DNA from 2 places in the Paraglaciecola sp. 2405UD69-4 genome. Region 2 is predicted to be linked to the other one. Evidence: riboswitches for the same ligand, from Rfam matches in the RefSeq annotation. Region 2 holds a riboswitch; the other holds the start of a gene.
The links. A riboswitch is a leader RNA that binds a small molecule or an ion and turns the genes downstream of it on or off. The one in region 2 is predicted to bind thiamine pyrophosphate.
Positions count from the first base shown of each region.

Region 1: another riboswitch for thiamine pyrophosphate. It lies ahead of thiC (phosphomethylpyrimidine synthase ThiC); the one in region 2 lies ahead of ACMUMK_RS10100 (TonB-dependent receptor).

Region 1 covers NZ_JBLIXM010000004.1:222,770-227,211, forward strand. Annotated here, with positions in the region: gene ACMUMK_RS14965 (TonB-dependent receptor) at 1-625, shown strand, start outside; gene ACMUMK_RS14970 (5-methyltetrahydrofolate--homocysteine methyltransferase) at 640-1,995, shown strand; TPP riboswitch at 2,298-2,420, shown strand; gene thiC (phosphomethylpyrimidine synthase ThiC) at 2,585-4,442, shown strand, end outside.
Region 2 covers NZ_JBLIXM010000002.1:836,651-841,092, reverse strand. Annotated here, with positions in the region: gene ACMUMK_RS10115 (tRNA(Met) cytidine acetyltransferase TmcA) at 1-1,219, opposite strand, end outside; gene ACMUMK_RS10110 (acyl-CoA thioesterase) at 1,283-1,660, shown strand; gene ACMUMK_RS10105 (hypothetical protein) at 1,728-2,579, shown strand; TPP riboswitch at 2,678-2,782, shown strand; gene ACMUMK_RS10100 (TonB-dependent receptor) at 2,842-4,442, shown strand, end outside.

The DNA.
Region 1 (4,442 bases), on a different contig from region 2:
CCTTTCCTTTAGAAAAACCCAAGGTGAGTTAGGGTTTGTTTTTAATGTGTTCTATAACCAAGTGGATAATTACTATTATCAGATAGACACAGGTTTGTTTGCTGAAAGTGGCCATGATCACGACCATGATGAAGAAGAATCCAGCGAGACTGAAACTGATGAGCATACTGACGAGTTACCTGTTTACTTGTTTCGCTCAGCTGATGCAGTTTTACATGGATTTGAGCTGCAGCTAGCTTGGCAGGCTACAGATGACTTAAAAGTTAATGTATTTACCGATTACGTAAAAGCTCGTCTCAGAGATGGCGGAGCACTACCTCGAACCTCACCTATGCGTGTAGGTACGCATTTTGAGTATACGTTAGATAGGCTCAGAGCGGATCTAGATATCACTCATTATGCAAAGCAAGATGATATTGCTTCGTTTGAAACTGAGACCGCAGGCTACACCTTAGTTGATGCCAGTGTTACTTACGATATCCCATTAAACACTATGGACTTATCCGTGTATCTAAGTGGTGAAAACCTAACTGATACCGAAGCCAGAGTACATACCTCATTCTTGAAAAACATTGCACCTAGACCAGGCAGAAACTTGGCTTTTGGTGTACGTGGTTACTTCTAAAAAGGAACTTATAAATGAAACGTATATTTTTTCTAAGTGCTATTGCTAGCGCATTATTGCTAACAGGCTGTGGTGACGCTACAACCGATATTGTTGAACTAGAGTCAATTGAAATAACAGAAGATGAAGATGATCACGATCATGATTCTGAGTATGAGATTGAATCAGAGGGGCGCTTAGTGGTAAGCGATGCTGCATCTGACTTATTTACAGTGTTTGATTTAGATACCAATGAATCTTTAGACTCTTTTTCAAGTACCTTTGAGGGCAGTAGTCTAAGTGCTTCTGCTGGTTACCGTTATGCAGTTATAAATAACAGAAGTAACGACTTAACAGAGTTTCTTGATGGTGGATTATGGCGTGAAGACCATGTAGAGCATTTACATGACTACGAGCAAGACCCAGCTTTTTCCGATTTTACCTTAATAGGTAGTAGCCCGACTCATGTCATAACTCACGATGGGCAATTAGCAGTGTTTTATGATGGCGATGCAGACTTAGGTATTCCGTCAGCAGTGCAAGTAGTGACAGATACCCAAATTGCTAGTGAAATCACTGATGTGCCTACCCTAGATTTTACTATTAATATGCACGGTGTCGCTGAGCCTCGTGGTGACATGTTAATTACATCAGTCAGGCGAGATGACGCAGAGACCCTATCTGCCGCCACTATACTGCCAGATAGCGTTGCAGTTTATCATTTGCATGATGATGAATATGAACTAGAGCAGAGTTTTGACGGTGAGTGTGCGGACCTCCACGGAGCAGCGCAAAATGAAACGGCTGTAGCGTTTGGGTGTGGTGACGGCGTACTTCTATTACTTGAAGACGATGAAGTATTTAGTAGTAGTTTTATAGAAAATATTGATGTGCTTGATGGTGTCCGAGTTGGCAGTATGTATGGCCATGAACACAATGAGGCCTTCGTTGGAGTAGCTTCTTCACACGACGGTGTGGGTGCTATTCTTGTTTCTATTTCACCCACTTCTCAAAGTATGGGGCTGATAGATTGGCAAGCATCAGAAGGTGCGAGTCCAGTAGCTTATGGGTTCTCTTATGAAGGAGAGTACTTGGCTATTTTGGATAACCTAGGATATGTGACTTTACTTGAAGAGCATGATGAAGACGGAGATGTGCATTGGGAGTTCTCTCAAAAAATTGATGTAGCGAATGCCAGCGCTGCTGAACTTGAAGAGGGTGAGTCGTTTGCAATGACGGCTTCACAACATGAAGAGGTTTTATTTATAACTAATCCAGTTTCACAGCAGGTATTGAGTTTGTCTCTTGATGATATGCAGGTATCCGAAGAAATTAGTTTAGACTTTACTCCAGCGGCCGTTGTTTGGTTGGGTATAGCTGAAGACCACTAGCTCTTAATTGGGCCAATAAGTACGCTTTACATGCGTACTTATTGGCACTACTGCTAGGCCTTAATCTTACTTGGCTTTACTTTATGGCTTTTTAGCTAGCAAAGTTAGCCTTGCTTATTACCTCAGGCTTATTTCCAATAGGCTTTTAATTATATAAATGCCGCACAATTCGCTGTAAACATAGCCACCAAAGTTCACTTGCTCTTAGTTTCACCTCTTATCAACGAGTAACGATAATTTATATGGTTGATTTTATTCCCTGATTACACCTTGTATCTATGGGTTTTGTTTGCCTATAATGCGCGCTCTTGTCGGAGTGCTATTGATTGTTATTAAGTTAAAAATCATAAGCTGAGACCGTTAATTCGGGATCCGTTGAACCTGATCGAGTTAGAACTCGCGAAGGAAACAAGCGTAATGTGATTGAATATGTTTATTTAACATGTGCATATTTTTGAACAATATTGCCTAACAGAGTATTGCCTTATCATTTTAAACATAAATGGTAACAGCACTTTGTTGGCGCTTTTCAACACCTACTCTCCAGACAAGCAAACTACACTTTTATTAACACTATGTGAGATTGCTAATGTCAAACCGTCGTCAAACTCGTGCCCATGCACAACAATTTATAGATACCCTCAAACCTCTTTTACACCCAAACTCCAGTAAGGTTTACTTAAAAGGAAAGCTTCATAATATAGAAGTAGGTATGCGAGCTATTTCGCAAACAGATACTATTTTAGGAGGAACTGAAACAGCGCCCATTAAAGAGAAAAACCCAGATATCATGGTCTATGACTGTGCCGGACCTTATTCTGATCCACATGCCAACATCAATGTACGTCAGGGACTAAATAAACTGCGGCGTGATTGGATAATGCAACGTAACGATGTCGAGCAGCTAGCCCATGCTAGTTCACGTTATACCCAACAGCGTATGGCAGATGATGGTTTAGACCACCTACGTTTTGATTCTTTAGATAAACCTCTAAAGGCAAAAGCAGGGAAACGCGTGACTCAAATGTATTATGCCAAACAAGGCATGATTACCCCCGAAATGGAATACATAGCTATTCGAGAAAATATGGCCCGCGAGCAAGTGAGTGACCAAGTGTTAACACAAAAAGCGCCCGGCCAAGCTTTCGGAGCTAAGGTAAGCCAGCCAATCACTGCAGAATTTGTACGCGATGAAGTGGCCCGGGGGCGAGCAATTATCCCCGTAAATATTAATCACCCAGAAGCAGAGCCTATGATTATAGGCCGTAACTTTTTAGTAAAAGTAAATGCCAATATTGGTAACTCAGCCGTAACCTCATCAATTGAAGAAGAGGTAGAAAAGCTAGTGTGGTCAACGCGTTGGGGGGCCGATACAGTAATGGATTTATCTACCGGTCGCTATATACATGAAACCCGAGAATGGATTGTCCGTAACTCCCCTGTGCCTATTGGTACGGTTCCTATTTACCAAGCTCTAGAGAAGGTAAATGGTGTTGCTGAGGATTTAACATGGGAGGTGTTTCGAGACACCTTAATTGAGCAAGCTGAGCAGGGAGTTGATTACTTTACTATACATGCGGGGGTGTTACTTCGCTATGTACCTATGACAGCCAAACGCCTCACTGGAATAGTGTCTAGAGGCGGCTCTATTATGGCCAAGTGGTGTTTGTTCCATCACAAAGAGAGCTTTTTATATGAACACTTTAAAGAAATTTGTGAACTGTGTGCTGCCTATGATGTTTCCCTGTCTTTAGGAGATGGTATGCGTCCAGGTTGTATTGCGGATGCCAATGATCAAGCCCAATTTGCTGAATTAGAAACATTAGGCGAGCTGGTGAAAATAGCTTGGCAGTATGATGTTCAAACTATTATCGAAGGGCCTGGCCACATTCCCATGCAGTTGATTAAGGAAAATATTGATAAACAGTTGGATATTTGCAATGAGGCACCTTTTTACACATTAGGGCCGCAAACCACAGATATTGCACCTGGTTATGATCATTTTACCTCAGGTATTGGCGCTGCCATGATAGCTTGGCACGGAGTCGCTATGTTGTGCTATGTCACACCCAAAGAGCACTTGGGTTTGCCCAATAAAGAAGATGTAAAGCAAGGGTTGATAGCATACAAAATAGCAGCCCATGCAGCAGATGTAGCTAAAGGGCATGTTGGGGCGCAAATTCGTGATAATGCTTTATCTAAAGCGCGTTTTGAATTTAGATGGGAGGATCAATATAACCTAGGGTTAGACCCTGATACCGCTAGGGCCTATCATGACGAAAGCTTGCCCCAAGAGTCTGCAAAAGTCGCGCACTTTTGCTCTATGTGTGGACCTAAATTTTGTTCAATGAAGATTACGCAGGAAGTGAGAGAGTATGCTGCAAAACAAAATATTCAGGTTGAGCAAGATGCTTCTCGACTGGCTGCTGATAGAAGTGGCTTAAGTA
Region 2 (4,442 bases):
CAAGAAGTAGGCTGAAAACTTCCTCCAGTAAATTATGATCTTCTAAAAGTTCAGCTTGGCTTATTTTTCTAAAAGTAAAATTTTCTTTGCTGTTGCTATGGGAGATACCATTTCTTTTATAATTATAAAACATGGTATTAAACCAAAAATTCTCTAGTGTATCTGATGCGTACCATCTAATTGGTTGATTTAAATGTATTCTTTTATAGTTTGGTTTTAGCTTTTTAATAATATTGATAAATTTTACTTCGAAACCTCGGCCGCTCCCTTCATAGCCATGGCTTGTTGTACTAAAAATAATTCTCGGAAATTTTTCTAATAGCTTGATTAAAATAGGTATTGGTATGGCAGCGGCTTCATCTAAAAATAGCACATCCGGTAGCTCGCTCTTCGACAGCACTTCATCTATAGCTTTGAAGCTAAGGGAACTATTATTGATATTTAGGGAGTAGTTATTGGATTGATGACCGTTGGGAAGTCGCTTTTGGGCATGGTTGAATATTTGTATAGTATTCGTTTTTAAAGGAGCTGTTACCCATATAATTAAGTTTTTATCGATCATCATGCTAGCGGCAGCTATGCCAAGTGCTGATGACTTGCCTCGCCCTCGGTCAGCAGTTACAAGAAGTGGCCTATGGGCTCTTCCAAGTGCATGTTTACATATAAGTTGTATGGCTTCTTCTTGTTCTGCGTATCTATTTTCAGTAATTGTATCGCCTAAATAACAAATAGGAGATTGAAATGACTCTTCAGTTAAAATAGCTACGTCTTGGCTATTTACAAAACTAGAAGACAAATAGTTGTAGAAGTTATTTTGTAAATCTAAGCGGTTATAACCGAAAGAAATACGGTTAGCATTTTCAGGATCAGGATATGTTATCCAGTCTGAAAACTGCGGACATAATAGGATCATTACCCCATTTGCTTTAATCGTACCACTTAAGGCTATTGCAGCGTTTGCTCTGAAGCCTTCAAAACAGTCTAGGATTAAATGGTTGTACTCTTGCCCTAATTTACTTTGATAGTCTTTGATATTAATGGTGTCGGCGTTAGATTGCTTTTTCCCTACGAATAATGAGTTTTCGTCAACTAATTCAGTTAAGGAGTCTACACACTCGTTTACCCAGTCTCTATCACCGCTAATTACTAATAATTGTCTATGGCAAGGTTTGTTATTTCGGCTTTTAAACCAAATACTTAATTGACTAGGTGAGTTCACTTAATTAGGATTCTTTCTCTATCGTAATTGAGATAGTGTAAGCAAAATAAATGAGGAATACGAATGCGCTTTTTATCTAGAAGGTTGGTCATGCCCAATGATCTAAATTATGCAAACTCTTTGTTTGGGGGGAGGGCGTTAGAATGGATTGATGAAGAAGCGGCTATTTATGCAATTTGCCAATTGGAAACTAACGTTCTAGTAACTAAACATATTGGAGAAATTAGTTTTGAGTCGCCTGCAATGCAAGGAGATGTTGTAGAGTTTGGACTTGAAACTAAGAGAGTGGGGAGAACGTCTATCACTATTACATGCCTAGTGAGAAATAAAATTACTAAAAAGACCATATGTATGGCTGATGATATAGTATTTGTAAGTTTAGACGCTGAAACTAGGTTGCCTAAACCCCATGGAAAGACAGATAGTTTGTTAGAAAGTTAATACTTTAACCGTAAATCAGGTTACGCTGCTTGTTGATTTTAACTACATATATTAAATGGATGAATACTTGAAACTGGTTTATAAAATATTGTTAACGTCGCTAGTTTTTCTATTAGTTTTAAATGAAGTAAGTGCAGCACAAGATGAGAATTATACTCTTATCGAAGAGTATGACCTGCCAGCTGAATTAAAAGAGTCATCTGCGCTATTTTGCTCCAGTAATGACACAGCCTTTACGCTAAACGACTCGGGAAACCAGGCTGTTATATATGAAATAGATAATAAAGGAATCATAGTTAGCAGCCGCTCCCTAGATATTAAAAATAAAGATTGGGAAGCAATAACCGGTGACGAAAATTACTTGTATATAGGAGATATCGGTAATAACAGAGGCAATAGAAAAAAATTAAAGATCCAAAAAGTAACTAGAACTGGTGAGGCGCAAGTTATAGAGACGGTCGAGTTTAGTTATTCGAATAACATAACCAATGATAATAAATATTTAGCCCATGATTTTGATGCTGAAGCCATGGTTAACCATGGTAGTAACTTATATTTATTTTCGAAAAGTTGGGATACTGGAACGCTATTTATCTATAAGTTAGACAAAACTACTGATGAGCAAGTTATAAAACCTGCTTTTGAAGTGAATGGTTTACCAGGTGTCATTACTGGAGGGGATTATGATACCAAGCGTAAACAGTTTGTTTTAGTTGGATATAAGGTTTGGGGGCTGGGATTTTTTTCGCCTTTTATGACCATATTGGATGAAAATTTAAATCTTGTTAAGTACTTTAACTTAGAAGGATATGGACAAGTGGAAGGTGTTTGTATAACTAGTAACGATGAAGTTTGGTTTACACAGGAAAACTCGTTTTTCTCCAAGAACAAATTAGTTAAAGTAAAAGTAACTTACTAAATATCTTTTTGCTCTTTCACATATCTTAACTTTTATTGCTAATCAGCATGGCACTGTTACACTATGTGCTCTCATAGCAACGAGTTTAGAACTTGTTGCTTTACACCAAGGGGGGCCAAATACGGCTGAGATTTGAGTGCAAACTCATGACCCTTACACCTGATCCGGATAATACCGGCGTAGGAATGGTAAGACATAATTATTCCCATTTACGTGCCGTAAAGCCGGATCTTTTCAATCAATTCTGAAGAGATCCTCCTAAATGAAGTTTAGTAAAAAGCCCTTAGCGACCTTAGTTAGCTATTTTTTAGTTAACACTCTTGTATCGGCTCAAACCGTTGAAGAAAACGTAGAAGTTATAACAGTTCAAGGTGCCTTAGTAAGTACACCTTTATCTAAGATGGCTACTAGTATTTCTATACTGGATGAAGCAGCCATTACAGCCCGTCAAGCACAACATCTTGAAGATATTCTAAATCGAGCTGCCAATGTTAATTTTGCCAGTGGCGCAAGCAGAGGGCGGTTTGTACAAATTCGAGGAATAGGTGAGCGTAGTCAGTTTACGGATCCTGTAAACCCTTCAGTAGGTTACTTAGTCGACGGAATTAATTATTCAGGGTTACTAGCAGGTGCAAGTACTTTTGATATTGCCCAAGTAGAAATATTTAAGGGCCCTAATAGTGCTCGCTTTGGCGCTGATGGCCTAGCGGGAATGATTAATGTTATCAGTAATGATGCCAATGACGAAACCAGTTTTGACACACAGTTTGGTGTCGCCAATTATGGAAGTTGGAACCTTGGAGCCGCTGTAGGTGGTGCGGTTAGTGACTCAGTTAATTATCGTCTTTCCGTTCACCAAAATACCAGCGATGGCTTCATTGATAACATTTGGTTAGACAGAGAAGATACAAATAACATTGATGAATTAACGGTAAGGGGAAAGCTAAACTGGGAAGTTAATAAGGAACTAAACATAAAGACAGTTGTGCATTTAATTGATGTTGACAATGGCTATGATGCTTTTTCACTTAATAGAGACCGAACTACCTTGTCAGACGAGCCTGGTTTCGATACTCAAAAAAGTGAAGCTCTAGGTCTACTTGTTGACTATAAAGGATTAGATTTTGCCGACTTGAAAGTTCAAGCAAGTCTGATGCAAGCCGATTTAGGTTATGGTTATGATGAAGATTGGAGTTATGTTGGTATAGCTCCAGGTTGGGAATACTCTTCTACCGATCACTATTTGAGAGACCGTAACGACAGCAATTTAGAAGTAAAACTAAGTAGTAAAAACAGCGAAGGTAACACTTGGGTGGTTGGTGGTTATTTTTCTGATAGGTCAGAAGATTTAACTCGTGAATATACTTGGTTGGAAAATCCTTTTGAGAGTCAGGTCGACCGTCTTGATTTAGCTTTGTTTGGTCAATATAAATATCTTATATCTGACTCTCAGTGGATAACGAGTAGCCTACGCCTTGCATCACAAACCCTAGACTATAGCGATTCTTATTCTACAGATGAATCAATCGATCACTCTGATTGGGGAGCAGAAATCAGCTATCACCAAAATGTTGGCGACAATAGCATGTTATACCTCAGCTTATTACGTAGCTATAAAATGGGTGGGGTCAATGGACAGTCTTTAAGTAAGGTGGACGATGAAGACGTCGCTGATTTTAGACAGACTATTTTAGATAACGCTATTTTTGATGCAGAGTCTCTTATTGGTATTGAGTTTGGAATCAAAGGTACCAACCAAGAGGGTACTCTAACTGTTGACTTCAGTACTTTTTACCAAAAACGAGATGACGTTCAATATAAAAACTCTATTGTTAACGAGCAATCATTCGTTGATTTTTATGA